DNA from 3 places in the Dyadobacter sp. BHUBP1 genome. Region 3 is predicted to be linked to each of the others. Evidence: riboswitches for the same ligand, from Rfam matches in the RefSeq annotation. Region 3 holds a riboswitch; each other region holds the start of a gene.
The links. Region 3 has a riboswitch for cobalamin ahead of ACQ4MZ_RS23115 (hypothetical protein). Riboswitches for the same ligand answer to the same signal wherever they lie in the genome.

Region 1 (10,833 bases), on a different contig from region 3:
CCAAATCTAGCCAAAACGGAACATAAAATAACGGGCATTGCCGGCAATGAGCAGCCGGCAATGCCCGTCATATCAAAACGGTCGGACGAATGTTACTGCGCCGAAAACTTGTACTTCGTAGTGGTTTTATAAGTCTCGCCCGGGTTCAATGTCGTCGTCGGGAACTGAGGCTGGTTCGGGGAGTCAGGGTAATGCTCGGTTTCGAGGCAGAGGCCGAAACGTTTTGAATAGGTGGCGCCTTTGCCGGTCAGTTTGCCGTCGAGGAAGTTGCCGGTGTAGAACTGAACGCCTGGTTCGGTGGTGTAAACTTCCATCACACGGCCGCTTTCAGGATCTTTGACGGTAGCAAATTTTTCCAGGCCGCCGCCGCTGCGTTTCAACACCCAGCAGTGGTCGTAGCCGCCGCCGGCTTTGATCTGCTCGTCTTCGATTTTATCAATGCCTGCACCCACTTTGGTAGCCTTGCGGAAATCAAATGGTGTGCCTTCCACAGCGCGGAGTTTGCCGGTCGGGATGAGGGTGGTGTCTACTGGAACGATGCTATCCGATGCGATGGTCACTTCGTGGTCGAGAATGTCGCGTTTCAGGCCGGTTAGGTTGAAATACGAGTGGTTGGTCAGGTTCACGACGGTCGGTTTGTCGGTGGTCGCCGTGTAGTCGATCGTCAATGCATTCTCGTTGTCGAGCGTGTAAACCACTTTCACGGTCAGGTTACCGGGGTAGCCTTCTTCCATATCCTTGCTGGTATATTCCAGTTGTAAACCTACCACTGAATCCTGCTTGATTTCGGTCGCTTTCCAGATCACCTTATCGAAGCCTTTTGTCCCTCCGTGCAATGCATTCGGACCATTGTTGATCGCCAGAGAGTATTCCTGACCATTCAATTTGAATTTACCCTTCGCGATACGGTTGCCATAGCGGCCGACCAACGCACCGAAGAACGGGTGCCCGCTCAGGTAAGGCGCCAGCGAGTCGAAGCCCAGCACCACATCCGCCCATTGACCGTTTTTGTCCGGCGCGGTGAGTTTGGTGATGATCCCGCCGTAGTTGGTGATGTTGACGGTCATACCGTTGGCGTTGGTCAGTGTGTACAGGTCAGCCTGCTGGCCGTCGGGGAGCTGGCCGAAAGCCTCTTTGGAAATAGTACTGATCATTTTTTCTTCATTCTTGGTTTTTGAGCAACTGAAAATGGCAAGGCCAACCAGCGCAGTGAGTAAAAAAGGGATTCTTCTCATGGTCAAAGGTTAAGAGTTTGCGTAAATGGTCAGATTATCCGAGGGCAACTTCCTCCGTGCCATCGGTGATTTTCACACGATAGCAGGGCAGGTCGATTTTGTATTTTTCAAAATAGGCTTGCTTCATTTTGGCTTCAAAAGCATCAACACTCTCTTTTTTCACCAGATTAATGGTGCAACCTCCGAAACCGCCGCCCATCATCCGAGCGCCGAGTACGGTGTCGTCGTCCAATGTCTGAGCCACCAGGAAGTCAAGCTCAGCGCAGCTTACCTCATATTCATTTTGGAGCCCGAAGTGGGTAGCATACATTTTTTTGCCAAAATCGGGCAGATTGCCTTGTACGAGCAGATCGCAGGCATCCTGCACGCGCTGGATTTCTTCGGTCATGAATTTGGCACGGCGGTACACCACGTCACCCATTTCCTCTTTATGTGCTTCCACCAATGCGGGTGTCGCGTCGCGCAGGCTCAGTACTTTCGGATCATATTGCTGCAAAATGGCGGTTGCCTTTTCGCATTCCTGCCGGCGGGTATTGTATTCCGAGCTGGCTAAAGAGTGTTTCACCATCGTATCGCAAAGCACGATCAGGTAATCGTCCATCGGGAACGGGAAGTACTCGTATTCGAGCGAACGGCAGTCGAGGCGGATTACGGATTCTTCCTTGCCGAATGCCGAAGCAAACTGGTCCATAATGCCGCACTGGACACCTACATACTCATTCTCCGCTTTCTGCGACATTTTCACAATGCTGAAACGGTCGAGGTTCAGCCCGTAGATTTCATTCAACGCAAACAAAAGGCAGCATTCCAACGCCGCCGATGACGAGAGTCCGGCACCTACCGGTACATTACCGCCGAATGCCGCCTGAAAACCGCCGATTTTCAAGCCCTTCTTCTGAATTTGCTCCACAATACCGATCTGGTAATGCGGCCACGACTTTTCCGGCTTGGAAAGATCGTCCAGTGAAAATGAATAGGTCTGGTCGAGGTCTGCTGCGTAGAGGATTACCTGATCGTCTTCGCGTGGGGCAATCACGAAATATACGGCCTTATCCACACTTGCGGGGAGTACGAAGCCATTGTTATAATCGGTATGCTCGCCGATGAGGTTAATGCGGCCTGGTGAGCGGAACACGCGCACGGTTTCGCGCGTGGCTGTCCCGAATTTCAAAAAATATTTATCCTGGATACCTTCTGCGATATCGGTTTCTGTCAGTAGCATTTCAGTTTCGGTCGGTTTAATATCCTTTTACAAGGGTTATTTCATTGGCGATTGCGGTGCCGCTTTGTATTGCAAAAATGTTATTCAAAAATAAATCTACTTTCCCCATATGCTCATTTTTGTGCCCGCCGCCGGTATGCTGGGTCAGGATCACATTGTCCATTTGCCAAAGCGGACTGTCGGCAGGGAGTGGTTCGATCTCCGTCACGTCGAGTACGGCGCCGTCCAGTTTGCCTGACTTCAATGCATCGATCAGTGCATTCTCATCGGTCGTACTGCCGCGCCCCACACTTGCGTAAACGCTCTGGTCTTTCATGGCCGAAATGAACTCCGCATTCACAAAATGCTGCGCGGTTCCGGGCAAAGTATTAATTACCACGTCGGCGTGCGGTAGCGCATTGAAAAGATCTTCCTTGCTACGGATATCGGCCTCCTGCGAGGTCCGTGCCATTAAATGCGTGGTGCAACCTAACCCTTTCAAAATGGCGTTCACCGATTGCCCAATCGTCCCGGCGCCAAGAACGATCACGGTCTGTTTATACAAAATCTTCAACTCGGCGCGGAGCGGCGTTCCGATCCATTCTGTTTTCTGTTTCAAGAGCGTCAGCTTATCGATACCGCGGTACAATGCCAGCACACCGCCTACGATCGACTCGGCGCACGGGCGTGCGAACCAGTCGCCCATATTCGCCGTTTTGACGTGATCGGGAACGGCCACAGACGCGTATTGATCGAACCCGGCGGAATCGAGTTGCCAGAATTTCAGATTGGCAGGAATGTTTCCGAACCAGGCTACCGGCGGGTTGCCGAGGATGTAATCGGCGCTGGCAAACCAGGATTTAAGCTCCTCATTGCTGGCCGATTCGGTGCGGAAATGGATCTGATGCTGCGGGGTAAGGGCTTCGCTCAATTTAGCATTAAGCGAGCCGTCGAGTATGGCGTGGCAGTATATGATCATCTATTGTTTTTGTTTTAAAGAAGCAAGGTAAAATGATTTACCTGTAATATCTGCTTATCAGACGGTGAAATAGGCCTCTATCCTCCACGATGAGGGCATTTTCAGATCTTTTTCAGGATTTTTCGGGCCCTCGACTGGAACGCCGCAGGCTCGTATTCAACCGATTCTTCCAGGAATACCCGCAGTTCTTTCTGGATCTCCGGATAAATTTTGGATAGGTTAAACAGGATGGTGAGACAAAACGTGCGGATCGCAATGGCTAGCTGACGGTTCGCGATAATGCTGAACGCCGCGTCCATCAGCTCGCCGTGAAATTCATCGGGAATGCTGATATCCTGCAAAATGCGCGCACTGTTGCGGATCACGGCGTCATGAATATCGGTGCGTTTTAGCTGACTCACGAGCACGCCTATGTACGGGCGGATGAGCTCCGGGCGCTCGTGTGTGGCGATGCTCACGCTGTACGCAGCGCGTTGCGCGAGGCGGTACTCGTCGGATTCGAAGCAATGCATCAGGTGCCTGAATGCATCTTCTGAAGTACAGGCGTACCTGGCCACTTCCGTAGCTTTCCGCTTCGACTGGTAAGGGTCGGCCAGCAATTCTTCTTTGATATTCATGATTTTGAAAGATCTAAATGCAAATGCCCCACGTTTCGGCAGGGCATTCGCAGACATTACTTTTGGGTTCGGTCCAATTACCTGATCTCGCCCACCATGTCTTCCGGTTTTACCCATGCGTCGAACTCTTCCGGCGTGAGGTAACCCAATGCCACAGCCGTTTCTTTCAGCGTAGAGCCGTTTTTATGAGCGGTTTGTGCGATTTCGGCAGCCTTGTAATACCCGATTTTAGTATTCAAAGCAGTTACCAGCATCAGCGAGTTGTTCACGTGCTTCTTGATATTCTCATGCAAAGGCTCGATACCCACCGCGCAGTTATCGTTGAACGAAACACACACATCGCCAATCAAACGGGCAGAATGCAGGAAGTTGTAAGCCATCAATGGTTTGAAAACGTTCAGTTCGAAATGCCCATTGGAACCACCGATGCCGATCGCCACGTCGTTACCCATTACCTGTGCCGCTACCATGGTCATGGCTTCGCATTGGGTTGGGTTTACTTTTCCCGGCATGATGGAGCTTCCAGGCTCGTTATCCGGAATGTGGATCTCGCCGATACCCGAACGCGGGCCCGACGACAACATCCGAATATCATTCCCGATCTTCATCAGGCTTACAGCAACGGTCTTCAATGCGCCATGCGCCTCTACGATCGCGTCGTGTGCCGCTAATGCCTCAAATTTGTTTTCAGCAGTAACGAATGGCAGGCCTGTCAATGCTGCGATGTGCCGTGCTACATTTTCGGAGTATCCTGGAGGCGTATTAATACCCGTTCCCACCGCGGTACCACCCAATGCGAGTTCAGAAAGGTGTGCCAATGTGTTGTTAATGGCTCTCAAACCATGGTCAAGCTGCGAAACGTAGCCCGAAAATTCCTGGCCCAGAGTCAGCGGTGTAGCGTCCATAAAGTGCGTACGACCGATTTTAACTACATTCTTAAATGCTTCGGATTTCGCTTTCAGCGTGTCACGCAGCTTGGTAATGCCCGGGATCGTAACGTCCACCAGGATTTTGTAGGCCGCAATGTGCATTGCGGTAGGGTAGGTGTCGTTTGACGACTGAGACTTGTTCACATCGTCATTCGGGTGCAAAAACTTCGTTTTGTCAGCCAAATCACCGCCTTGCAGTACGTGCCCGCGGTAGGCGATCACCTCGTTACAGTTCATATTCGACTGCGTTCCGGAACCGGTTTGCCACACCACCAGCGGAAACTGGTCGTCGAGCTGGCCGGTAAGGATCTCGTCGCAAACTTTGCCGATGAGCTCGCTTTTTTCCTGAGGAAGTATGCCGGCTTCGAAGTTGGTGATAGCGGCAGCTTTTTTCAGGTATGCGAAGGCCTTGATAATCTCCTTCGGCATTTTATTGATATCCTGTGCGATAGGAAAGTTCTGGATCGAGCGTTGCGTCTGGGCGCCCCAGTATACGTGTGCAGGCACCTGCACTTCGCCCATCGTGTCTTTTTCTATACGGTATTCCATTTTTGAAGTAGAATGATAATGTAATTGAACAATGTGCGGTAAAGTTAGGCCCGGACTTGCAGTTTCTGGAGTTTTTTATGGATAAATGTTCACGTCTGAAAAAAGAATGTTTAGATTGACGCGCCGAGAACCTAAACCCCACTTTTCATGATACCCAAGATCAGCATTTATCCCGACTATACGCTCATGAGTTCCGCCGCAGCTGAGCGAGTAATCGACCTGATGAACCACAAACCCACATCGGTTATTTGCTTCCCGTCCGGCAGTAGCCCCAAGGGAATGTTCGATGCGTTGGTAGCGGCCAACCAGAACGGCCGTGTCGATTTCTCCCAATGCACTTTCATCGGCCTCGACGAATGGATAGGCCTTGGTGCCGGCGACGACGGCAGTTGTCGTGACCTCCTCGACCGCGATTTTCTGAAACCCGTCGGCCTCCGGCCGGATCAAATTGTCTTCTTCGACGGCAAGGCCTTTGATCCGCAAGCGGAATGCGACCGCATCAACAAAGTCGTGGAAAGCCTGGGTGGTCTCGACCTTATTATATTGGGCGTAGGCATGAACGGCCACCTCGCCCTCAACGAGCCAGGTACCTCCTGGGATACCTACGCCCACATTTCCGAACTCGATACCGTCACAGTGGAAGTAGGTCAGAAGTATTTCAAACAACCCACCATGCTTACCCGGGGCATTACCGTTGGTATCCGGCACATTCTGGAAGCGCGCGCCGCCATTTTGCTTGCCTCGGGAGCAGCCAAAGCCCCGGTAATCCGGCGCGCCCTCGCATTCCCCGTTTCAAAGGATTTCCCGGCGACGGTTTTGCAGAATCATTTGAATGCGGAGTTTATATTGGATGCGGATGCGGCCGGGACGATTTTTTAGCTAATACGAAATCACTTTTATCGCCATTTATTTTACTCCAAATAAGATATTTTATCCTGCCGAAAGGCTAATTTCTACTCACTTCACTGAAATTGGCCGACCATTTACGGCCGAATGCGCCTTCCGCCTAAATTTGACGCAGTTCTTTGTGAACGCCCGTCAATCGGGGTGATGGTTTTTGCTTTTGGATCCCTCAGCCAAAACATAGCAAAACAAAAAGGAACCGTGTGCAATTCACGGGCAGTCGTGCTACTGTAAGTATCCGCTCTGAGCATTCAGGGCCAATTTTTACCCTCGCGTCCCATTGCAGCGCCCCGGCGCGCGAGAAGGGCGGTAAAAATGATACAAGCCAGGAGACTTGCCGTCATCCTCAATGGCTTTTCCCTCACGGGTGGGGAGTAGTCAAGCATTGATTTACCACATTTTATTGCAGTATCACAGGCTACCCGGCTGTTTTGGGGAAACTGTATCTGTTCGTTTCGCAGGGTAGCTACGTGTTGCCGCGATGGAATGAAGTACCGGCGACCGTCCGCAACAGGCGTTTTGTCGGGATGGGAGGGTGTTTTCACAGGGTTTTATTAACTCTTTAAACACAAAAAGTATGTTGTCACACAACCTTGGCTACCCGCGCGTGGGAAGCCTCCGCGAGCTCAAAAAAGCCAACGAACAATTCTGGGCTGGAACGATCGATCGCGATGCATTGCAGAAAGCCGCCCGGAAGATCCGCCACCAGAACTGGGAAACGCAGCAGATTGCAGGCATCAGCCTCATTCCTTCCAATGATTTTTCGCTTTACGACCATGTTCTCGATACCTCGCTGATGGTAGGCGCCATTCCCGAGCGTTACCACCAGTTGGTCGACGGGAAATCGAACAAAGAGCTCGACCTCTATTTCGCAATGGCCCGCGGTTACCAGAAGAACGGGCTGGATATCAATGCGATGGAGATGACGAAATGGTTTGATACCAACTACCACTACCTCGTTCCCGAGTTTGTGAAGGACCAGAAATTCAAGCGGTATTCGGAGAAGGTTTTGCTGGAATTTGAAGATGCATTGCAAAAAGGCATTCAAACCAAACCGGTACTGCTGGGGCCGGTTACCTATTTGCTTTTGGGTAAAGAAAAGGAAAGTGGCTTCGATCGCATTGACCTACTGGACAGCCTTTTACCTGTTTATATATCCATATTAAAAGAACTTGCTGCAAGAGGTGCCGAATGGGTGCAGCTCGATGAGCCGGCATTAGTATTGGATTTGAATGAAAAGGAAAAGCTCGCATTTCTAAGCGCTTACAATCAGATCAGAGAGGCGCTTCCGAAGCTGCGCATTCTGGTAACAACCTATTTCGGGCCGCTAGACGATAATCTGGCAATTGCGACTGCATTACCGGTGGATGCATTGCATTTAGACCTGACACGCGGTGCGGAGACGTTACCACAGATCCTTGCCGACGAAGCATTTGTCTCTTCCACCAAAAAGCTCTCGCTGGGCGTTGTCGACGGCCGGAATATCTGGAAAAACGATTATCAAAAATCGTTAGAATGGATTCAAACAGCTGTAAATGTCCTGGGAGACGAGCGGATTTTGGTGGCACCGTCGTCGTCGTTGCTGCATAGTCCTTATGATCTGGATTTGGAGAAGAATGAGGCAGTACTGACAGCGGAGATTAAAAACTGGCTGGCGTTTGCAAAACAGAAACTGAATGAGGTGACTACATTGGCAAGGCTTGCAGCGGCAGACTATGCGAATGATAGCGCATTTCTGGACAATCAAAAGGCGATTGAAAGCCGCCGTGCTTCCGTATTGATCCACAAACCGGCAGTGAAAGCGCGGGTTAGTGAAGTGCGTGAACGGGATTTCGACCGGCAGAATGCATTTGCCATCCGGCAGGGTATTCAGTTAGAAAAGCTGAAATTGCCATTGTTCCCATCGACAACGATCGGTTCCTTTCCGCAAACGGATGAGGTACGGCAGCTCCGGGCGCAGTTCAAAAAAGGTGCATTGACACTAGACGAGTATGAAACCCGCATTCGGGCGGAAATCGTGGATTCGCTGCGCTGGCAGGAGGAGCTTGGGATCGATGTGCTGGTACACGGCGAATTCGAGCGGAACGATATGGTGGAGTATTTCGGCGAGCAGCTTTCAGGTTTTGTATTTACCCAAAATGGTTGGGTGCAGAGCTACGGCAGCCGGTGCGTGAAGCCGCCGATCATTTATGGGGATGTGGAAAGAGAACAGCCTATGACGGTGAAATGGTCTGCATTTGCACAAGCTAACTCCGAAAAGCTGGTCAAAGGCATGCTTACCGGCCCGGTAACGATCCTGCAATGGTCGTTCGTGCGGGATGACCAGCCGAGGAAGGATACCACATTCCAGATTGCGCTCGCCATACGCGACGAAGTAGTGGATTTGGAAAAGGCAGGTATTAAAGTGATTCAAATCGACGAACCGGCGATCCGCGAAGGCCTGCCATTACGGAAACGCGCCTGGCAAAGCTATCTGAAATGGGCTGTGGACGCATTCCGCCTGAGCGCCGCGGGAGTAGCCGATCAGACGCAGATCCACACGCACATGTGCTACTCGGAGTTTAACGATATTATCGATTCCATTGCTGCCATGGATGCCGACGTGATCACGATCGAGACGTCGCGTTCGCAAATGGAGCTGCTCGACGCGTTCGCACAATTCAATTACCCGAACGAGATTGGTCCCGGTGTGTACGACATCCACTCGCCCCGCGTACCGACGGTGGACGAGATGATCCTTTTGCTCGAAAAGGCATTGAAGGTAATTCCGGCGCGGAATTTGTGGGTGAACCCCGACTGCGGATTGAAGACCCGCAAATGGCCGGAAACCGAAGCCGCTTTGCGTAACATGATTTCTGCGGCTAACTTGCTGCGTGAATCGGTCGCGGTTACTGGATAGCGACGGCGGTCGTTTATAGTCATTTGTTGTCATGTGTAGTCAGATATGGTCAGAAATAGAGAGATGTGATCGCCCCTGACAGCACTTGACTACCCTTGACTACTTATGACACCACCTAACCATTCTTGACAACACTTGACTACTCATGACAACACCTGACCATCCCTGACTACAAATACGCCGAACTTCATTCCCGTTACGACACCAGTAAACCGTTATATTTTGACATTAGAAGATAGAATTTCCGCTTCGGAAACCCGTGTTTTTAAAACCGTTTTCCCTAATAACACCAATCATTACGATACCCTTTTCGGCGGCACGGCGCTGTCGATGATGGACGAGGTTGCATTTATCGCTGCCACACGGTTCTCAAGGTTGCGATGCGTAACGGTATCGTCCGACCGTATTGATTTTACGCACCCCATTCCTGCAGGGACCATTATCGAGCTGGTAGGGCGCGTCGAGACTGTTGGAAATACCAGCATGAAGGTTCGCGTCGATATTTTTGTGGAGAAGATGTACGAGGTAAGTCGGGAGAAGGCCGTGACCGGGATCTTCACATTCGTGGCGCTCGATGAGAATCATAAGCCTACCAAAATTCTGTAATATAACCGCGTTAGGCGATCCGGGCGGGCGGAGATTCGAGGACGAAATTGTAGAATTTATCATACGGCACCGAATTGTGCCGCGGACCAATCACGCATTCGAAATGGTTCATAATTAATCATTTAAATGCTCGCCGGTAATGTAAGCTGTTATCATTTCGTTATCCGGACTGTTTATTTGCTTGATTCCGAACCGTTTAATAACATTATACGTGTAATTAGCCGACGGCGCCAAGTTGCAGCCTTGTCCAAAATGCTTATCTTGCACGCCTTTTGAACGGTTTAGCACCAGACTGTACACATTATTCTAATCACGCGTTAATGAAAATTTTAGGTATCTCGGCTTTCTATCATGATTCGGCCGCGGCTCTTATAGATAATGGCGAAATTGTTGCCGCAGCACAGGAAGAGCGTTTTACACGCAAGAAGCACGACCCCGGTTTTCCCTCCAATGCAGTAGCATTTTGTCTTGAATACGGTGGTTTGTCCATTAACGAGCTTGATGCAATCGTTTTTTATGACAAGCCCTTACTCAAATTTGAAAGGCTCCTCGAAACTTACTACGCATTTGCGCCCAAAGGCGTGCGGTCGTTTTTGACCGCGATGCCAGTGTGGATCAAGGAAAAGATGTTCCTGAAACGGCTCATCAATGAAGAGCTGGAAAAATTAGGCTACGATAAAAAGAAGAAAAAGGTGAAAATGCTCTTTCCCGAGCACCACCTCTCGCACGCTGCCAGCGCATATTACCCTTCGCCTTACGAAAAATCGGCTATCCTGACGATTGATGGTGTAGGTGAATGGGCGACAGCGTCGATCTGCCTGGGTGAAGGAAAAGATATCAGCATCCTCAAAGAACTGCGTTTCCCGCATTCACTCGGGTTGCTTTATTCCGCATTTACTTACTTCCTGGGCTTCC
Region 2 (10,833 bases), on a different contig from region 3:
CGACACATGGTTCTCGTCATGGCTTTGGCCGATCTCCGTTTTCAATGGTATTAAAGAGCCGGAGAATGAGGAAGTAAATTACTATTACCCAACCAATGACCTCGTAACTGCACCGGAGATTCTTTTCTTCTGGGTGGCGCGGATGATCATTGCGGGTTATGAATACCGCGGCCAGTATCCGTTCAAGAATGTGTACCTGACGGGCATCGTTCGGGACAAGCAGGGCCGCAAAATGTCGAAATCGCTGGGTAATTCACCCGATCCAATCGACCTGATCGATAAATATGGCGCGGACAGCATTCGTACCGGCATGCTTTTCAGCTCACAGGCTGGTAATGACTTGCCTTATGACGAAAAGCTGATCGAGCAGGGCCGGAATTTTGGTAATAAAGTATGGAATGCCTTCCGTTTGGTAAAAGGCTGGACCGTCGATAGCGAACTTCCGGTTCCCGAAGGTTCGAAACTGGCGGTACAGTGGTTTGAAAGCAAATTGAACCAGACATTGGCGGAAGTGCAGGACCACTTCTCGAAATTCCGTATTTCGGACGCATTGGGCTCGATCTATAAACTAATCTGGGACGATTTCTGTGCACAATACCTCGAAATGATCAAGCCGGGCTTCGAGCAGCCGATCGATTTGTCGACTTACGACTCGACGCTCGACTTTTTCGATCGCCTGATGCGTTTGCTGCACCCGTTCATGCCTTTTATTTCGGAGGAAATCTGGCAGAACATCATTGAAAGAGGCGAGAAGGAATCCATTTGCGTCGCACATTTCCCGCAGGCCGGAGAGTTTGATCAGGCGTTGCTGAATGACTTTGATATATTGTTTGAACTCGTTTCGTCGATCCGTAACCTGCGGAATTCGAAAGGCATTAGTCCTAAAACTGCATTGCCGCTGGCGATTCGCACAGATTCAAACGAGCGCTACAATGCATTGACGCCGCTGATCGAAAAGCTGGCGAATGTGGAAGGCATCAGTTATGTGTCGGGCGAGGCGGAAGGTACTTCGTTTCGAGTGAAGTCGGATGAGTTTTTTGTTAACCTGGCCGACGAGCTGGATATGGAGGCGGAGCGCGAGAATCTTCTGCGTGAATTGGAATACACCAGAGGCTTCCTCGAATCGGTGATGAAAAAGCTCTCGAACGAACGCTTCGTGGCTAATGCCAAAGGTGATATCGTCGAAAAAGAAAGAGCGAAGCAAGCGGATGCCGAAGCGAAGATCGCCACATTGACCGAGGCGTTGGCAAGGCTTAAATAAACGTCAGAAAAACAACTCTTTTGTAAAGCACAGGGCATTAGTGCCTTGTGCTTTTTTGTTATGCAGGAATACGATTTAATGTCTGCATGACATTTAAAAAGTGCAAAGCGACGACCACGTAAAGGGCTCACCCTTAGGATTGATCAATGAATTAATGGGGATAAAATTATATTCATTTTTAAAAAATTTTATTAGTTCGAACTGTTTGGAAATAGGAAAAAACCGGGTGTAAATTTCCCTCCAATCTCATGTAATTCAATTGACTATGGCGACGAAAACAGTACAGGACCTGGTGGTGCCGGTGGGTGTGACACTCGACCGGTTTATCATGCACAGCCAAAGCGCATTTCCCTATGCGACGGGCGAGTTGTCGCAGTTGCTCCGTGACATTGCGCTTGCCGGGAAGATCATCAACCGGGAAATCAACCGCGCAGGGCTGATCGACATTGCCGGCGGAAATGGAACGGAAAATGTGCAGGGTGAAAACCAGCAGAAGCTCGATATCGTCGCCAACGTACGTTTCATCCGTGCATTAAAAAATGGGGGAGAAGTTTGTGCGATCCTTTCCGAGGAAGAGGAGGACATTATCCACACCGGCAACAATCACGGCAAGTATGTCGTGGCCATGGACCCGCTGGATGGTTCTTCCAATATTGACGTGAATGTTTCCATCGGCTCGATTTTTTCTATTTACAGAAGGGTGACGCCTATCAATAGTCCGGCTTCGATGGAGGATTTCCTGCAAGGCGGCCGCAAGCAAGTGGCGGCGGGTTACATTCTTTATGGCTCGTCGACGATGCTCGTGTACTCGACCGGCGATGGCGTGAATGGCTTTACGTTCGATCAGTCACTCGGGGAATTTATTTTATCACACAAAAATATTGGTACACCTGCCGACGGTTCGATCTACTCCGTCAATGAGGGGCACTACCACAGCTACCCGCCATTTGTGCAGCAATATGTGGCGCAATGCAAGTCAAGAAATTTCAGCGCGCGTTACATTGGTTCACTCGTGGGTGACTTCCACCGGAATATGCTCAAAGGCGGCATTTACCTTTATCCATCCACTAAAAAGGATCCGAAAGGCAAGCTGCGGCTGCTTTACGAATGCTACCCGCTGGCATTCATTGCTGAGAAGTCGGGTGGTAAGGCAAGCGACGGTTTTGGAAGTATTTTGGACATCCTGCCGCAGTCGTTTCACCAGCGTTCGCCGCTTTACATAGGCTCGGCGGGTCTTGTCGACGACGTTGTGAAGGGCTGATAACCGGCTACCGTTTTAGTTTTCGTAACTTTGCCGAATGCAGACTACGCAAAACTCATTCGAGCAGTTTAAGCTCAACCGTCAATTGCTCAACGCGATTGAAGAAGCAGGTTACACCGAACCGACACCCATTCAGGAGCAGGCGATACCCGTGGCGCTGGCCGGGCAAGACATTCTGGGCATTGCTCAAACCGGTACCGGTAAGACAGCCGCTTATACATTACCCCTGTTAATGCGCATTAAATATGCCCAGGGACAGCATCCCCGGGCATTGATTTTGGCTCCTACCCGCGAGCTCGCGATGCAAATCTCGGACGCTATCACGCAGCTCGGCAAGTATACCGACATTCGTACAGTGGTGCTCTACGGCGGCGTGGGGCCGAAAACGCAGATTGAAGCGCTGCGTAAAGGCGTCGACATTATTGTGGCGACACCGGGGCGGTTCATGGACCTGTATTTCCAGGAGGAGATCGTCGTGAAGCATCTGAATGTAATGGTGCTTGATGAAGCGGATAAAATGATGGATATGGGCTTTATGCCGCAAATCCGCAAGCTGCTGGAAGTGATTCCGCGCAAAAGGCAGAATATGCTTTTCTCTGCGACGTTTTCGGGGAAGGTCGAAAACCTTTCCTATGAATTTCTCGAATTTCCTACCCGGATCGAAGTTACCCCGCAGGCTACGGCTGCGGAAATGGTAACACAGACCCTTTACGAAGTGCCGAACTTTCGCACTAAAATCAATCTGTTATCTTATTTATTGGAGGACAAGGAGGTCTTCACGCGCGTGCTCGTATTCACGCGAAGCCGTGAGGTGGCCGGACTTGTGCATCAAAATTTATTGAACCGGGTGGTTCCGGAAGCTGAACTTCGCGTAATCCATGCAAATAAAGGCCAGAATACGCGTATCAATGCAATGGAGGCGTTCAGGGAAGGGAATATCAGGGTAATGGTAGCGACCGACGTCGTGGCGCGTGGCATTGATATTACGGAAGTGAGCCACGTGGTCAATTTCGATGTGCCTTTGATTTACGAAGACTATGTGCACAGGATCGGCCGGACGGGTCGGGCCAATACAGTGGGCAATGCAATTACTTTCATGACCATTGCCGATGAGTACCATATCCGCAAAATTGAGGCGATGATCCGGATGGAAATTCCGAGGGCGGAGTTTCCGGACGAAGTTTACATTGCCGAAACGCCCTTCCAGGAGCGGCAGGATATGCTGCGGGAGATCGATAACCAGCGACGTAAGGAAGATCCAACATTCAAAGGAGCGTTCCACGAGAAAAAACACAGTTATCCGCAGGCGAGGAAGGGTTCGGGGAATACCAGTAGGGGACGTAGGGCTGCGGGCGGAAGAAGTAAACGCCGGTAATGCAATACAATTCCAATAAAACCGTTTAACTTGGACAATAGAAACCTGTTCTTCTATTAAAGTCAATTATGAAAGAGTCTGTTGTAATTTGGCTTGCCTTTTTGATTCCTGTGCTGGGCTTTGCTCAAAACACGCATCTGGCAAGCGCGGGTCCAAGCACAGATACAAACGTAGCCCCCAAAAAGCCCCTTGATTTAAAGGAAAGGCGTATTCTCCCGCTCTTCGGAGAAGTGAGTAAGACATCGGAGCAGATTGATGAAGAGATCAAATTCCTGAGCGAATGTGACAAATCATTTTCCAGCCGCGCAGAGGCCAGCAGTTTCTTCGCGACCCGTGCCTGGGAGTATTTGCAGGAGGGTTCTCTGGACACAGCCTGCTACCGCTTCAATCTTGCCCAACTGCTGAACGACAAGAATGTGGAAGCTTACTGGGGGCTTGGGGTTGTATCGTACCAGCGCGAAAACTGGGTGGATGCAAAAAGAATGCTGAGCAAGGGCGTGAGCCTGCAAGGAGACAATGTACCGCTGCTGGTGGATTTATCGACGGTTGAACTCAAACTGTACGCGATCACCAGCCGGAAAGAGGAGTTGGACGAGGCAGGCGAATTATTGAAACATGCGGTTTCCCTTGATTCTACCTATGCGCTCGGTCAGTATAACCTGGCGCTGTTGCATTATAATCTCAATGAACTTGACAAGTCGTGGGAGCATTTGCATAAGGGCCGGACGCTGGATTTTAACCAGCTGAACCTCGATTTTGTTGAACTTTTGAAAGCCAAGATGCCCGATCCGCAAGGATTTTTTAAGTGAAGTGGCATGGTTCCGAAATTGAAAAAGTCTCCCAAGCGGGAGACTTTTTCAATTTACATGTTATTGGAAGAAGAATCCTGCTGGTGCGATGCCTACTTTGACAGAGTCGACCAAGCTTCCATCGGCGCGATAACGAACCGCGTAGCCTGCCTGCGTATAGGACGGGCTCACGCCTGCGTAAAGCAGTCCTTGTGACGGATCAACTGCAAGGCCATAGAACGGGCGCGGAATCAATGGGGTAACCATGGCTATCTGCGTATCGGTAATGGAGAATTTGTAAGTGCCTCCTTGCTGTTTACCAGCGCTGTCATACCACGAAAGCACAAAGAAAATGGATTTCAAATCATTGCTGAATGTAAAATTGCCGGGTGTTTTGGTCCCGTCCGTCGCAATCGTCAGCGTTGCTTCGGTAGCGTTGGTTTCTGTATTAATGCGCAACATTTTATTGCCGGCATTCACCCATAGTTTTCCGTTCGCATCAACACCAACCGGATTGGCAGCACCTGATGTCGCAATGGGCGACGATGCTTCATCGGTGTTTGTATTGATGATCGCCAGCTTGTTTCCGGCAGCCCATTGCGTAGTGCCTATGTAAAGCTTCCCACTAGCATAGGCCAGGTTTTCAGGGCCATCGGCTATGTTGATTTTTTTGGTAACCTTTTTGGTGGTCAGGTCAATAACCGCAATATAGCCGGTCGAATATTTGCTGACGTCCGTTCCCCAGCACGAAACATAAGCTTTTCGGCCTGCGATAACCACTTCGCGAGGATTCTCTATATCCGGTGCACCAATGGTACCTTCATCCTTGAAAGTGTACCGTTGTACGAACTGGACTTTATCCTGGCCGGCAGACATATTATCGACAAGAATAATACCTTGCTCTTCGGAAGCAGTATAATCCTGCACGCCGCCCTTCAATGCCGTTCCGTTTGCCACTGCGAAAATATCGGCGGTTGCCGTGTTGTTTTCCCGCGCGAAGTAGGAAATAGCACCGTTATTCTGGGAGAAATTACCCTCATTCATTACAAAAACACCGCTCACATAGTCTCCCTTCGGAGCCGGGTCGCTTTGATTACAGGACCATACCGCGAGGGTTGAAAAAGCTACTGCTAATGAACTGGCTAACTGTCTTTTCATTTTCATTGATTTATTGAGAATCGTAACTAAAGGTTAAACTTAATGCAAAACTTCTTCCCGGCATCGCATTATTTCTGACATTTAAATAAAACGTGTCGGTGAGGTTGCGGACTTGCCCCTGTAAAATGAGCTTGAATTTGTAAAAGGTAAAGCTCGTTTCGGCCAGCAGGTTTACCAGGCCATAACCGTCCAGAAACTGTGAATTGTCGAAGGTTGTATAGCGCTTGCTGGCCGCCTGTAACTGTCCCGTAAGCTTCGTGGACTTGAACTGCACGAATGCATTTGCATTAACCGTATGTTCAGGTACAAATACCAATTGTTTGCCTACAATATCCTGCGAGTAATTGTCGTAGGCCTTCTCCTGGCTGCTTTTGTTGAATGCATAACCCACGTCCAGTCCTGTTCGCCAGAAACCGGTTTGTCGCTGATAGCCCAGTTGCAATTCAATTCCCCGGGCCAGTACCTGTTGCAGATTTTCGACCCGGTAGCTTCTCGATGGATTCCAGTAAGTCCAGTCTTTAATTCGGTTATGGTAAAAAGTTGCGGTGGTTCTTAGCGTGCCGCCGAAAGCCGCTTTAAATATCTGTTCAAGGCCGATTTCCTTATTCCAACCCGTTTCGGGGTGGACATCCGGGTTACCGAGGTCCTTCCAGTAGCGTTCGTTCAAAGTGGGCACCCGGTAGCTGCGGCCATAGGAGCCTTTCAAGGTAAGGTTGTAAAGCGCTTTTTGAATGAAACTATATTCCACACCAACCGACGGTGTGAACGGTGGATTGAAACCCGTAACGAGGCCCTGCCTAAGGTTAATGGAAGTAGTAATCCGCGCTGTCGGTTGCCAGCGGGTGAGCAGGAAGAAGTCCGTGCGGTTCTCGCTCGCTGGCGAGAGCGCGTATCCCGGTACGCGTGAACGATAATGCGTCCATTCTCCCCCGGTTTTAAGGTGAATAGGATTGATATTGTTGCCAAGATTTAGCAGAAAATCCTTTTCTATTCTCGAAGCGAACTTATCCGTTATTGAATGGTCGGGGTGGGAGAGGTCACCTTTGGCATAATCTATGATGTCGCGTACCCAGGCGGTGCGTAGCGTGAGCGTCCGGACCTGATAGCGGAACATCGTACGATAGGCCGTAGTTTGGGTCATTTCACGACCTTGGATATCGTCGGGCGTCAGCGTCAGTTTATTGTCGGTGAGCCAGATGTGTGCGGAAATTTCCTGGTCGTTTTGTCCGTGGAGGAACAGGTCCTGTACAATGCCTTTTTGAAAAGTTTCGGTAGGCAAGAGTGCGTAAGTGTTCCGGGTTGGTTTGGGGTAATCGTTGTTCATCCTGCCATAGTAAAGTGCCGTTTTCCCTGAGAAAGCCCATTGGTTGTTTAGTGGCACTAGATAGCGGATATCTGTTCGGCTCTGATGGTTATTGAAGCTATCATATTGTCCGCCATCAGACACATGAAACGGCGTTGCCGATGCGCGGCTGTCAAGCAAAATACTTCCGCCCACGGCATCGGAGCCCACAACACTCGCCGCGGAGCCGTACTGAACCGAAAGCTGGTCGAAACCCGCCACGGGAATGGTGGAGAAGTCCGTTTGTCCGAGGGTAGGCGCATTGATGTTGAGCCCGTTCCATAGGACAGCAGTATGGTTGGCGGAGGTGCCCCGGAACGAGGCGGTATTGAGCTGGCCCGGCCCGTAATTTTTAAATGCAATCGGGGTATAAGCGGATAACACGTCACCGATATTCTGATAGCGTACCTGCGCGAGCGAAGCGGAGTCGATGCGCTGGATTTTCAGGCCGCTCATAAATTTTTGAGGGACAAATCCCTTCACGATGACGGGGTCGAGAGCAATGGAGTCTTTTTGTGCATAAACCGGCAGTGTCAGCGCAAAACTTGCCCATAACATCCAGCATCCCACAAGTCTTAAGTTGGTAAACACTCTAAATCGCAATGATTGGCGGCGATCTTCTGTTTTTCCTCCGAAAACGGTCCGATCAAAATGCTCTGGCAGGTCTCCTGGCTCGTCTTTCGCACCCGGAGCCTTCCCGTCGCAGGACAGTGGCACGAAGAATCGGGCACGTGTTGGCAGACTTACAGTTGCGGGGACAGCTTCCGGTGCTAACGGAATTCCCTATTAAGCCTAATCGCTGACTAGAAGCAGCTTATGGCACCAAGCGGGTGCAAAGGTAGGTATTTCCCCCGACTTTCCGTTGTGTACGATAACCGCTATCTTTGCAGCAAATTCTGATTGCTTTTGGCCGCTTCTACTGAAAATTTCCCGACCGCATCCTCCCTGAAAGGCATTTACCTTATGCTCGGCGCCGCATTTTTTTTCTCGCTTACGTCGGCGATCTCGAAATGGCTGGGAAGGGAGTTCCATATTGTACAGCTGGTTTTTTTCAGGAACATTGTTGGGGTGGTTTTTATCATTAGCAGCATCTGGCAACGGCCGCTGAGGCAGGAGGGCGGAAAGTTGGGACTGCTTATTTTCAGAGGTGTAGTAGGAACATTGTCGCTGTACATGCTATTTTATGCAATCCAGACGCTTGGACTCGGCCGGGCTTCTACCTACCAATATACTTACCCAATTTTTCTGGCGCTTTTCTCCTGGCTGCTCATCGGAGAAACACTGAATGGCAAGGAATGGATGGCTATATTCGTTGGTTTTACCGGTATTCTGTTCGTGTTCCGGCCCGATCTTTCGTCGTCGCTGCGGGATAATGCATTAGGTTTGGGCAATGCACTGTTGACGGCCATTTCTTACTTGTCCATCCGCCAGCTTGGTGTCGTGTACGACACGCGCGCGATCATCCTTTCATTTATGCTCAGCGGGATTGTAATGCCTATTTTGTCGATGCTGGTCGGTACGTATTATCCTATGGAGCATTTGGATTTTCTGATAGGTACATTCAGATGGCCGGAGAATACCTGGCAATGGCTGGGTTTTCTCGCATTAGGGTTTACGGCGCTTTTGGGACAAAAAATGCTTACGCAATCATTTACTTACGATAAAGCCGGGCGCGTCGCTGTGGTGGGTTATTCCAATATTCTTTTTTCGGTGCTGATCGGCTTTCTGATGGGAGAGGCGATTCCGACGCTTTCTATGCTGACGGGCATGTTGCTAATCATTACAGGAGGCATTCTGGTGTCTCTGGCAAAAACTAAGAATGCTTAAAGCCGCTCATTGAATGCAAGCCGGTTCATGAAGGGATCGACTACCGTTACCGAAATGGCATTCCATGGCTCCTGTTCGAGTCCCGGGCGATTGTATTTGTATTGCTTTTCATTGAGTTCCTTGTGGAAATCACGCACGCCAGTGCATTCGATGAAGACTTTGGCGCCCGGTGTGCAATCGCCATGGTGTTCGGAGAGGTGGAGCGTCAGGTCTCCGCGCGAAACTTGCATGTAGAGCGGTGCATCGTCGGAAAACCGGTGTTCCCAGTCGACCTGGAAGCCGAGCCAGCCGATGTAAAATTCCCGTGCTTTGGTTTCGTCAAAAATGCGTAAAATTGGGATGACTTTGCTGGCTTCCATGTTATTATGCTTTGGCACCTGACGCGCAGTCCGTGCCATGATTTGTGAAAGAGATTTGTCTAAGAGCAAGAAATCTAAAAAATTACTATGAAACGACTCCTGTCAATACTGATAATATTTCCCGTAATGCTGGTATTCCTTGCCGGTTTCAAAGCCGATACGGGTAAAAGGCGTGCAGCCGCCGAAGGTATTCAGTGGCTGACCATCGAAGAGGCATATGCCAAAATTCAGAAGGAGCCCCGCAAGATCCTGATCGACGTCTACACCGACTGGTGCGGATGGTGCAAAGTGATGGATCGCGAAACGTTCAAAGACAAAGCCGTTACCGAATATATCAACAAGAAATATTACGCCGTAAAGCTCGATGCAGAGCAAAAGGGAACGATCAAATTGGGCGACAAGCAGTTCAAATACCTTGAACAGGGCGGTCGCGGCATCCATGAAATCGCATTGGCATTAACGAATAATCAGCCGAGCTATCCCACAACGGTTTTTCTGGACGATCAATTTAACATGATCCAGCCACTAGCCGGTTACCTGAAAGCGAAAGAATTCCATCAGATCATTACCTTTTTCGGAGAGGATTACCATAAAAAGCAGGACTTCGAAAGCTATAAAGCGAAGACTTACGGCACTTTGTATCCTGCGAAATAGGCGTAAGTTAACTCACTCAGCTTCCTTATAAAGAGATGAAAAAGCCCAAAATAGTTCTGGACGTTATAAGGGAAGAGCAAGGTTTTAGCGCCATTGCTGATATTGCCGACAAATTTATTGGCACGCAGGGCGATAGTATGGAAGAATTAAAACAAACCATCCTCGAAGTGGTCAATCTGACTTTCTCCGAGGATGGTTTGACTTATAGTATGGATGAGATCGAACTAAGGTAACCTATCGAAAGACCTGAAACTTCGCTTCATTAAGTTAAAGGACAACATTCCTAAACGGCTTCTCCTTCCTGCATTCTTTCGGCATTCTCAGCGATACGCAGTTTTTCGATCAGCTCGGCGATATCTCCTTCCATTACAGCAGGGAGATTATAAACCGTGTAACCAATGCGGTGGTCGGTAATGCGGCTTTGGGGGTAGTTGTAGGTGCGGATTTTATCGGAGCGGTCGCCGCTGCCCACCATGGATTTCCGCTGCGAACTGATCGCGTCATTGTGTTTCTTCAACTCGATCTCGTACAGGCGCGAGCGGAGCACGCTTAATGCGCGTTCCTTGTTTTTGAGCTGCGAGCGTTCGTCCTGGCAGCTTACCACCAGTCCGGACGGAATGTGGGTAAGACGTACCGCGGAATAAGTCGTGTTTACCGATTGTCCACCCGCACCTGACGATTGGAAAGTATCGATACGGACATCATTCATATTGATCTGCACATCCACCTCTTCCGCTTCCGGCAGGACTGCCACTGAAGCCGCAGATGTGTGAATGCGGCCCTGAGATTCTGTCGCGGGGACACGCTG
Region 3 (10,833 bases):
CCAGTTTAATTTCCTTTCTCTTTTGAAGGAGTATACGGTGTACAAACTCCAAGTCGGATCAGATCCTGTCATTCATGGACTTGTTGCTTTCAGGCCGACTCGCGGCAAAAACGTTAGTTGATTTGTACTTTAAAAATGCTTAATTTTAGATATATGGAACGAACAGTGAAAAATAGAAGCTACAAAGAGGTCTCGTGGGAAGATGAAGATCCGAAAGGTCCTATGATGGTCTGGAATGGCCCGAGATCGAAGGAGGATGTCGAATTTATGAGCAATTGGGCGATGGCAAGAAAAATCGAGCTCGAAAAAGAAAAAGCCCAATCGGCCGGTAAAACCGATTAGGCGCTATTATATTAAAAACTCTTCAAATAACGCACGGAAAACGTTCTCCCAGGAAGGTTATAACCGCGTTTCTCGTAGTAATTCTCGTCAGTCACATTGTTTAGTTTCAATGCGACGGTGTGGCCGCCGGGGATTTTGAACTGTGCGGCGAAATCCAACACCATATACTGTGGATATTCGATCTCAGGATTGATAGGATCGGTGTAGTCGATGTCCTTTCTTATTCCGACCGCCCTTCCTGAGAACCGTAGTTGCAGCCATCTCAAATCATCATAAGCCAACCCAAAATTGAAAGTATTGCGGGCGACATTCTGAATGTCGCGGCGTATTTCGGAGGCATCGGTGCCTACGATGAGTTCTTTCGCTTTAATTATGGAATTACCGTTCCAGAATGCCTTCAATGAATAGCGATAATCGCTTTTTGCCCCAAAATCATAAGACAGCTCGGTTTCAAGACCTGTGATTTCAGCATCTGCTGCGTTAACAAATGTGGCGCGGGAAACAATCACGTCGCCGTTTTCCAAAGGCTCGTTTACGACTCTGATGATTTTAGCAATGCGGTTATCGACGTTGGTACTGTAGAACGTCACATTGGCCGCGAAACCGGATTGTGGTTTGTTGAAATCCAGGCCCAGGTCCCAACTCAGGCTGCTTTCGTTTTTCAGGTCAGGATTACCGGCTGTGACGGCAATGCGGCCCTTGGAATCGCGTACTTCGTTGTAACCAGCTACGCTGTATGCGTCGGTGGTGACGAAGGCCCGGCCGATGTTGGCTTTCGCGCGGAGCGATGGCAGAAGGGCATAGGTAGCTCCCAGGCTCGGGCTGGCGAAAGGCGTTGTTTTTTTACCGGCTTTGTAGGTAGGCAGCAACGGCGTTTCGCGTACGTCGAAGGTAACGTGGTCGAGGCGGAGTCCTGGTTGTAACGTAAGTTTTCCAAAATTCAATAATGTCTGTGCGAAGAATGCGCTGGAAATCAATGCGTATTCGGGCTGAGTAGGAGCACGTTCGGTAGTGTCGTTGGTCCAGCGGCGGCTGTTAGTGGATGCATTGAGATAATCGTAGCCCCATATCACCGAATGCCGGCCGAGCTTCCAGACGTCTTTCACCTGTATGCCTTTCCATGCATTATGTCCTTGTGCGGAACGGAATGGCACCACCGGTTTACCCGACACATTCTGGGTGTAGTTTTTGGTGTTCTCTTCCGAAGTATACACTTTCACGCTCGGGCTATGTTGCCCGACTTGCCCGGTTAATGAGATATCAAGCGCCTGACGATCAATATCCTTGGTGCTGGCTTCTGTACTGCCCGAGGACAGCTCTCCTGGTGATTCTACATCCCGCGCCTGGAATTGCTCCCCACACACATCCACCCGCCAGCGATCGTTGATCTGATAACCCAACCTTAACGCACCGGAAAAATAATGCAGCTTGGTGAACGGCCGCCGGTTGCCGTCACCGGTTGTTTCGTCGGTTTCAACGACGGGACGGTCGGTGTAGTTCTTTTGCGCATGTTTGTAGCCGAATGCATTGCGGAGCCAGTTATCCTCACCGATTTTGTAATCCTTGGATCTTTCCAGATAGCTGAATGACAAATCGTAATCCAGTTTGGAAGTAATATTGCCGCCTGTGTTGAGGCCGGCCTGTAATGTCTTGAAACTTCCATATTCCAGGAATGCATTGCCGCCGGGGGTACCTTTGGAGCGTTGGGTAATAACATTGATCACACCGCCCATGGCTTGCGAGCCGTACAGTGACGACGCGGGGCCTTTCAGTACTTCAATCCGTTCAACGCCATTCAGATTGATCTGGGAAAGGTTGGTTGCACCCGCCGGGCGGCCATCGATGAGCAACAGCGTCCGCTGGTTTAATCCTGAAAACTGCGGACGAAATCCCCTGATACCGATGCCGGAAGACAGATTGGGGTACTGGATCACATCCACCGCGGCTGCTTTTCGGACAATATCGGTCAGGTCGGCGGAGGGCGTCATCTGAATATCCTCTTTGGAAATAATATCCAGCTTCTGAGCGATCTTTTCCTTTTTGGTTTCAAAACGGGTGGCAGTTACCACGATCGGATCGAGCAGCTTTTTAGCCGTCGAATCCGCGTTGCTTTCCTGGGCGGATGCTGCCGACTGCGCTACGGTTGAAATGGCTAGTAGTGAGAGCAATAAGCCGCCGACTGAAATGTGGGCGGGGCGGTAGAATTGGGTATACATTGTTAGAATTGAAATGATTCAAAAAGAGTGATACCGCCGATCAGGATCGAAAATACACCGACCAGGTAGTTGACGATCATCAGAAAGCGTTCGCGCTTTCCGGCAAAACGGCCGATGGAAAAGGCGAAAAAATAGCCGTACGCTGACATGGAGAGGATAATGCCGATACTTTGCAGTACAATGATCCAAACGGCGGTCATGGCATCGCGGGCCGCGAGTGTAAGTGCCACTGCGCACGCCCCGCCCGTACCGGCAAGACCGTGCACCATGCCTACCCAGAATGAGCGGCTCACCCTGCGTTCGACTGGCGCCGGTACGGGGGCGTCTGTTTTGAAATTCCGGCGGATCGCCATAATGCCGAGCCAGATCATCAATGGGCCGACTAATAGCTCAACCTGGTCGGCAATGTGCAGCGACATCGTAGATTTGAGCAAAAGCACCAGAACGGCGAATAGAATTAGTGTGAGTGAATGCCCCAGCGCCCAGTGGGAGGATCGCCAAATGAGTTTCCATCGAATGGCCGGGTTCAGTGGGGTCACCCCCGGCTGGGCCGCTCCCGGCCGGACCGCTCCTGGGGCCGCACTATTGTTTTCTTCCGTGGCAAGAACCGAAACCGCAGCCATATGGTCGGGTTCGAAGGAATGCTGCACACCCAGGAGCAGCGAGTCAATAAGCAGATACTGGATCATTTGGATTTCCGCATAAATTAAAACATAACTTATGGGAGAATGCAGGGAGTAGCGCAGCCGCAATGCAGCCTGCCGTTTCCTCTTGCCTTTCTTCCCGAAAGCAAAACCGGATTATTCAACGGCAGGTCTTCTGGCTCGTTCAGCTCTTGCGCCTTCCCAGGAGTAATGATTGAATGACTGAATTTTGAATGATTGAATGATCGAATACTTTTTATTCAATCATTCAAAATTCAATCATTCAAAATTATATCCCAGTGACATCTTACAAGAACATCGTTTAGTGAACTTACAGCAGCGGGTACTGCTCCGGATTTGCACCGGATTCCCTTTTAATCACGCCGGGGGCGCGAACCAATGAATAGACAAAGCTAGGTGTTTTTGTTGGAGATAAGCCAGAAAAATAGCCGAATACCGCTAACTTTACGGCATTAAAAGTTCTTTAACATACTTCTCCAACAGGAAAAGGGATTGCGTATCAACGCATTCCGGGGGAATCGTCGGGGCCACCCATGTGGTGGAGTCACGAGCTGTCGCGCAACTGTAAAGGATTAATGATTGAATGACCGAATGACCGAATGATTGAATATTTACTATTCAATCATTCAATCATCGCACCGGCGACCCGGTCAGTTTTTCAATCATTGAACTAAGCCAGAACACCCATCCTTTTCCTTGTTGACAGTGCTTTCGCGGTATGAAGCAGGGTCTGGTTTGGATATTCGTCGGTTTTCGCCGCTTTGCGGTCCGACGCTCACCTGGCGTGTTGCTGCCTGGGGAGTTCCTTTCTGTTTTCTGCTGATTATTTTGCTTGTCTGTCAGCGCACATCAAATCTTGATTTTTCAGGCTGCTTTGATTTTCGAAGGACTGCGACTGCTGTGAATGATGTTCAGGACTTCAATACGTACCGGCTTGATACGGTAAATGACCAGGTATCTGCCATGTAGCAGGTTCGTTACATGCCGGTTTTAGTCGGAATGAAACGACAGATGGGATGATGAAGATATTCAGAAGAAAGCTGATTGAGTTTCTTGAACCATACGATTTACCTCCTCGTCGGTCATCGGCTGACCGGGAAGCGCGTAGTTGGTTTTCAATGTTTTGATTTTTCCCATAATCAAAAATGATAGGGATTTAACTCAAAAGAAAATAGGTGTCCAGAAGATAGTAACCTCATGACTAACCCAAAATCCAGTTTTCTAATCTCCGCGCCGTCCAGTAATTCGGGCAAGACTACTTTGACCCTCGGGCTACTGCGTGCGTTGCGGGAGCGAGGGCTGGGTGTGCAGGCGTTCAAATGCGGGCCGGACTATATCGATACGATCCACCATACGGCTGCCGCCGGTCGGCTGGGGTTGAACCTGGATACTTTTATGGCTTCGGAGGCGCATATGCGCGGCGTGTATACGCATTATGCGTCGCGTGCGGATGTGAGCGTGACCGAGGGCGTGATGGGACTTTTCGACGGTGCCGACAAAATGAAAGGCAGCAGCGCCGAGATCGCTGCATTGCTGGATATTCCGGTGGTACTGGTGATCAATGCGCGGTCGATGGCCTATTCGGCGGCTCCGCTGATTTACGGGTTGAAGAATTTCTATCCCGGAATCCGCGTGGCAGGTGCGATTTTCAACTTCGTCAATACCGAATCGCATTACCGGTTTTTACAGGATGCATGTGCGGACGCCGGCGTGGAAGCATTGGGGTATTTGCCTAAAAATGAGGAGCTGCATATTCCTTCCCGGCATTTGGGCCTGCACATTTCCGCAGAAACAGATTATGAACAGATTATCCAAAGGCTGGCAGAGATTATCCCGCGGACAGTGAACCTGGACAGGTTGCTGGAACTTACTGCCGTCGGTTGTAGCGGCGAAAATGAGCCAGTTTTGAATCAGGAAAATCAACCACACCTACAAGATAATTCCCGGGACCTGCGCATTGCCGTCGCGAAAGACGAGGCTTTTTCATTCTTGTATCACCAAAATATCACATGCCTGCGCACCTTCGGAGAAGTGCAGTGGTTCAGTCCTTTGAATGACAAAGCCTTGCCTGAAACCGACCTGGTCTACCTGCCAGGCGGTTATCCCGAGCTGTTTGCGGCACAATTGGCTGGAAACCTATCGATGCTGGAAAGTATTCGGCAGTATTGTGAAAGCGGAGGATTGACCTATGCGGAATGCGGTGGGCTGATGTACCTGGGCAGGGAGATTGTCGATAGCAAAGGCACTGCATTCAAAATGGCCGGCGTGCTTGACCTGGCAACTACGCTCCAACATGCCAAGGTGACGCTCGGCTACCGGGCTATGCATTGGGATGGTCTGGAAATCAAAGGTCATGAATTTCACTACTCTTCATTGAAAGAGCCATTTGCGCAGGCGTCGCTTGCACCAATGACTAATGCAAGGGGGATGCCGGTTGATACACAGTTTTTTAGAATGAAAAACACCTTTGCCGGCTATACGCATTTCTACTGGGCCGACAAGCCCGAATTCATTCAACACCTCATCGACCAAACCACAGAAAAAGCCGACGGCCGACCGCCGAAAGCCGACAGCCCACAATGAAACGCCAGCGCATTACCCGATCTGACGGAAAGTCCATTAACCTCGTGCAGCGGCGCGGGCATCTTTCCTATTGCTACAATGCATGCTGCTGCGGGCGCGTCGATCGCGGATATGCGCCCATTCCCGTGGAATTGTATAAAAATGAGTGGCTGAGACGGAAACTGCGGAACGTCGTACACATGACGAAGGGCGGTTGTCTGGGCCCGTGCACATTGGCGAATGTAGTGACGCTTTTGTTCGACGGTCACTCGGTGTGGTTCCATTCGATCAATTACGAATGGCAGATCATCGCGATTTTTGACTACATCGAAAGTATGGTTAAGGCCGACCGATACCTGGTGCCGCCCTCGGATCTGGCCGAATATGTATTTCAGTTTTATACCTGGAAAGGTTCCGAAACTTCAACCGAATTGGGGCAAACCGCCATTCCTACCGATGGAATCGTGTTCCTCACACATGCGGATACGGATTTGCTCACGCTCGACCGCGCCATGCAGCTTTTGCCGGATGATTTTCCCAAGACGACTGGTATCAGCCTGATGGCGATCAAAAGCGAAGAGCAAATGCAGCAGATTTTGCAACGTGAAATTGCGGAAGCGAAAATCATCATTATTCGCATTCACGGGCGGTTGAGCAGCATTCCCGGGTTTAATGAGCTGGTAAAACTGGCCGGCCAGCGTGGACAGCACCTGATCGTGGTGAGCGGTACCGGAGAACTGAACCCCGAATTTGCGGCCGTATCGACGGTTTCACCCGATATTTTGCATGAAACCCTGGCCTACTTACAGGCGGGTGGTTATAGTAACCTGATTTCGCTCCTGAGCTACCTTTCTGATCACTTACTGATGACCGGTTTTGGCGCAGAGGCACCTGTAAACTTGCCGGAGCAAGGTATTTACCATCCCGATTTACCCGAATTTGCCGACGTATCCGACTGGCTGAAATACCGTAATCCGGCCCTGGCGACAGTAGGTATTACTTTTTACAGGGCGCATTGGTTGAGCGGGAACACTCAGTTCGTGGACGCGATGATCCGCGCTCTCGAGGAACGTGGTGTGAATGTGCTGCCTGTGTTTACATCTTCGCTCAAATCGGTCAATACCGCAACCGGCAAGCCGCTGGCATTTGAATTTTTCAAAACGGGTGCGGGGATGGGAATTGATGTGTTGGTGAATACGATTTCGTTTGCGATGACGGATATACAGCCAGTAGGGCAGGGGAGCACCCCTTCCAGGGCATTGCTGGACCTGAACGTGCCGGTTTTGCAGGCGATCACGAGCGGTATGGGGCGCGGGCCATGGGAATCCTCGGCGCGGGGACTTAACCCGCTCGATACGGCGATGAATGTAGCTATTCCGGAGTTTGACGGGCGGATTATTACCGTACCCGTTTCATTTAAGGAGAAAGCGAAAGATACGCGCGGGTATGAGCCATTGGATAACCGGATCGATCGGGTTGCTGGCTTAGCTATCCGGTTTGCACGTTTAAGACATTTGAAGAATGCGGATAAAAAGGTTGCATTCATATTGACCAATTCCAATACCAAAGCATCACAGATCGGCAATGCGGTAGGGCTGGACGCGCCGGCTTCGCTCATGAATATCCTGCGGGCAATGCAGGACGAAGGCTATCGGATAGACGACCTGCCTGCGACGGGCACGGAGCTGATTCACAAATTGATAGACTTGTGTGCCTATGATGAGGATTTCCTGACACCAGGCCAGCTCGCGCAGGCTGCGGCCAGCGTTTCCGCTGTGCAATATGCGGGTTGGTTTGAGGAACTACCCGAAGCTGCACGGCAAAAGATGCTGAAAAAATGGGGGCCACCTCCCGGCGAAACCTACGTACATGAAGGCCATATTGCCTTGGCCGGGCTCAATTTGGGCAATGCATTTGTGGCATTGCAGCCACCACGGGGTTATGGCATGGATCCCGATGCGATATATCACCAGCCCGATTTGCCGCCTACGCATCACTATTACGCATTATACCGATGGCTTCGCGACGGCTGGGGAGCCGATGCCATTGTACATGTGGGTAAGCACGGGACGCTGGAATGGCTGCCCGGAAAGGGGATTGGTCTATCGGAGAATTGCTTCCCGGACGCATTCCTGGCCGATTTACCATTGTTTTACCCATTCATCATCAACGACCCTGGCGAAGGTTCGCAAGCCAAACGGCGCGCGCACGCGGTCATTGTCGACCATTTGACACCTCCGATGACTTCGGCAGATACCTACGGCGAATTGGCGCAACTCACGCAATTGGTGGATGAATATTATCAGGTTGAAAGCCTGGACCCTTCCAAATTGCCCTTGCTGCAAAGGCAAATCTGGAATCTGATCAAACAAACCAACCTCGACGCTGATCTTGCGGCCATGTTGAGCCGCGATCACGGGGATCATAAGCATGACTGGGACGACGATATGACACCCGAGGGGGTGCCGGTCAGCCTGTCGGAAATGGAAGGAAAGGATATCGCGCATTTGATCGAGGATATCGACGGTTATTTGTGCGAACTCGGTGCCGCGCAAATCCGGAATGGATTGCATACGCTGGGTGAAATGCCGGAAGGGGACGCATTGCTCGATATGCTGCAAGCGCTCACCCGGCTTCCAAACGGGCCTGTGCCGGGAATGCAGGCTGTTTTGGCAAATGTATATGGTCTTAATATTGAGACACTTTATCAACTAAAAGGTCAAAAACTCCGTACGCCGGCAGATGCCCTGGCGGTATGGGCCGGTCGGTCGGTTGTTACGGGGGCAGATGCGCTGGAAGTGCTAGATGAAATGGCGGCGCATATTGTCAGGCTGTTTGAGCATTACAGATTTGACAAGTCGGCCATTGACCGGGTCCTATTTGAGTCGATCGAACGCAATCCGAATTTACCCGAGCTGGCTGGTCTTCGCAAGATACTCAGTTTCATATCAGAGGAGCTTGTGGGGAATCTGGCACGCACGGACGAAGAAATTACTAATCTCCTGCATGGTCTCTCGGGTGGGTACGTGCCTGCCGGCCCGAGTGGCGCGCCTACGCGCGGGATGGCGCATATCCTTCCCACGGGAAGAAATTTTTACGCCGTCGACCCGCGGGTCTTGCCTTCCAAAGCGGCCTGGGAAGTGGGGCAGCAATTGGCCAGGGAGGTATTGGATCGCCATTGGAAAGAGACCGGCAGATATCCTGAGAGTGTCGGCATCAGCATTTGGGGAACGAGTGCCATGCGCACGCATGGCGACGATGTGGCCGAAGTACTGGCATTGCTGGGGGTACGGCCCGTATGGCAGGCAGAAAGCCGGCGGATAAATGGTTTGGAAATCATTTCGTTGGATGAACTCGGCCGTCCCCGGATCGACGTGACGACACGTATCAGTGGCTTTTTCAGGGACGCATTTCCGCATCTGATCGAGTTGATGGATGAGGCAGTACAGATGGTGATCGCAGCAGACGAGCCTTTGGAAAAGAATTTTGTAAAAAAGCATTATTTAAAAGAACTCGCCGAATTGCAAAGAGACGATGCATTATCCATAGAGCAGGCCGAAGAGCGGGCTGCCTACCGCATTTTCGGAGCCGCGCCCGGCAGTTACGGGGCCGGTATATTGCCTTTGATCAACGAAAAGAATTGGCAAACCGATGATGATTTTGCGCGGGCGTACATTAACTGGGGTGGTTATGCCTACTCGCGCAATGCACAGGGCGTGGACGCCCGCAAGGAGTTCACCCAGCGGCTTGCAGGCGTGGAAGTAGCATTGCATAACCAGGACAACCGCGAACATGACCTGTTCGATAGCGACGATTATCTGCAATTTCACGGTGGGATGATCGCCACGATCCGTAACCTGACAGGCCAGCAGCCCAGGCATTATTTTGGTGATTCCCAGGACCCTGCGCGACCGGTAGTAAGGGATTTGAAAGAAGAAACATTGCGTGTTTTCAGGTCGCGTGTCGTGAATCCTAAATGGATCGAAAGCATCAAAAAGCACCACTACAAAGGTGCACTGGAACTCACCGCCACTGTCGATTACCTTTTTGGTTATGACGCTACGGCCGGTGTGGTGGATGACTGGATGTACGAAAAGGTCGCCGAAACCTACGCGCTGGACGCTGCTATGCAGCAGTTTTTTGAAGAAAACAGCCCGTGGGCGCTTCACGCCATTGCTGAGCGCCTGCTCGAAGCGGCGCAGCGGGGACTTTGGGAAAAGCCGTCGGAAGAAGCGTTGGAAGGCTTAAAGGATTTGTATCTCAAAAGCGAGGCGCTGCTGGAGTCCAGAAGCGAATAATGCCCTTTTAAATGAATATTGAAATGAATTTATACCCGTTTTCCGCGATTGTCGGGCAAGAGAAACTGAAAAAAGCATTGCTGCTGTGTGCGATCAATCCCGGCATCGGCGGAGTGCTGATCAAGGGAGAAAAGGGCACAGCGAAAAGCACCGCCGTACGGGGATTGGCGGAAGTAATGCCGGTGCTGACACATTCGGGCGAACCGGTACCATTCGTCGATTTGCCGCTGGGCGCTTCCGAGGATCGGGTACTTGGCAGTCTGGACGTCGAGGCGATCCTTTCCAATAAAACTAAAAAATTGCTCCCAGGCCTGCTCGCGAGCGCGCACGAAGGAATTTTATATATAGACGAGGTAAATCTCCTGGCCGATCACCTGGTGGATGTGCTGCTGGATGTGGCGGTCTCGGGGGTTAATATAGTTCAGAGGGAAGGATTGTCGGTGAGCCATCCTGCACGGTTTGTCCTGATCGGGACAATGAACCCGGAAGAAGGAAACCTGCGCCCGCAATTTTTGGACCGCTTCGGACTCATGGTGGAAGTAGGGTCCCAAACCGATGTGTTGAGCAGGGCCGAGGTAGTGCGGAGAAGGATTGCATTTGAAAGCGATCCAGTGACGTTTGCGAATCACTGGGCGAATGCACAGGAAGTTGTGAGGGAAGAAATAAGCAGGGCCAGGGCTTTGCTGCCGCTTGTGCAAATGCCCGACGGGTTGCTTAAAATGATCAGCCAGCTATGCATTGAATGGGACG

Region 1: it holds a riboswitch for cobalamin, as region 3 does, so the genes downstream of both, metE (5-methyltetrahydropteroyltriglutamate--homocysteine S-methyltransferase) here and ACQ4MZ_RS23115 (hypothetical protein) in region 3, are expected to answer to the same signal.
Region 2: it holds a riboswitch for cobalamin, as region 3 does, so the genes downstream of both, ACQ4MZ_RS07315 (TonB-dependent receptor plug domain-containing protein) here and ACQ4MZ_RS23115 (hypothetical protein) in region 3, are expected to answer to the same signal.

The regions. Positions count from the first base shown of each region.
Region 1 covers NZ_JBOBIH010000001.1:565,540-576,372, forward strand. Annotated here, with positions in the region: gene ACQ4MZ_RS02445 (aldose epimerase family protein) at 93-1,235, opposite strand; gene ACQ4MZ_RS02450 (galactokinase) at 1,270-2,457, opposite strand; gene ACQ4MZ_RS02455 (D-2-hydroxyacid dehydrogenase) at 2,474-3,415, opposite strand; gene ACQ4MZ_RS02460 (hypothetical protein) at 3,517-4,032, opposite strand; gene fumC (class II fumarate hydratase) at 4,110-5,510, opposite strand; gene ACQ4MZ_RS02470 (6-phosphogluconolactonase) at 5,658-6,389, shown strand; cobalamin riboswitch at 6,545-6,769, shown strand; gene metE (5-methyltetrahydropteroyltriglutamate--homocysteine S-methyltransferase) at 6,991-9,312, shown strand; gene ACQ4MZ_RS02480 (acyl-CoA thioesterase) at 9,535-9,918, shown strand; gene ACQ4MZ_RS02485 (carbamoyltransferase family protein) at 10,239-10,833, shown strand, end outside.
Region 2 covers NZ_JBOBIH010000002.1:126,584-137,416, forward strand. Annotated here, with positions in the region: gene ACQ4MZ_RS07290 (valine--tRNA ligase) at 1-1,261, shown strand, start outside; gene fbp (class 1 fructose-bisphosphatase) at 1,527-2,522, shown strand; gene ACQ4MZ_RS07300 (DEAD/DEAH box helicase) at 2,560-3,897, shown strand; gene ACQ4MZ_RS07305 (tetratricopeptide repeat protein) at 3,966-4,706, shown strand; gene ACQ4MZ_RS07310 (DUF5074 domain-containing protein) at 4,767-5,843, opposite strand; gene ACQ4MZ_RS07315 (TonB-dependent receptor plug domain-containing protein) at 5,854-7,776, opposite strand; cobalamin riboswitch at 7,827-8,027, opposite strand; gene ACQ4MZ_RS07320 (DMT family transporter) at 8,092-9,012, shown strand; gene ACQ4MZ_RS07325 (glyoxalase superfamily protein) at 9,009-9,410, opposite strand; gene ACQ4MZ_RS07330 (thioredoxin family protein) at 9,459-10,025, shown strand; gene ACQ4MZ_RS07335 (hypothetical protein) at 10,061-10,258, shown strand; gene prfA (peptide chain release factor 1) at 10,309-10,833, opposite strand, start outside.
Region 3 covers NZ_JBOBIH010000006.1:224,320-235,152, reverse strand. Annotated here, with positions in the region: gene ACQ4MZ_RS23130 (hypothetical protein) at 1-72, opposite strand, end outside; gene ACQ4MZ_RS23125 (hypothetical protein) at 154-342, shown strand; gene ACQ4MZ_RS23120 (TonB-dependent receptor plug domain-containing protein) at 354-2,558, opposite strand; gene ACQ4MZ_RS23115 (hypothetical protein) at 2,561-3,247, opposite strand; cobalamin riboswitch at 3,351-3,618, opposite strand; gene ACQ4MZ_RS23110 (cobyrinate a,c-diamide synthase) at 4,421-5,806, shown strand; gene cobN (cobaltochelatase subunit CobN) at 5,803-10,083, shown strand; gene ACQ4MZ_RS23100 (magnesium chelatase subunit D family protein) at 10,107-10,833, shown strand, end outside.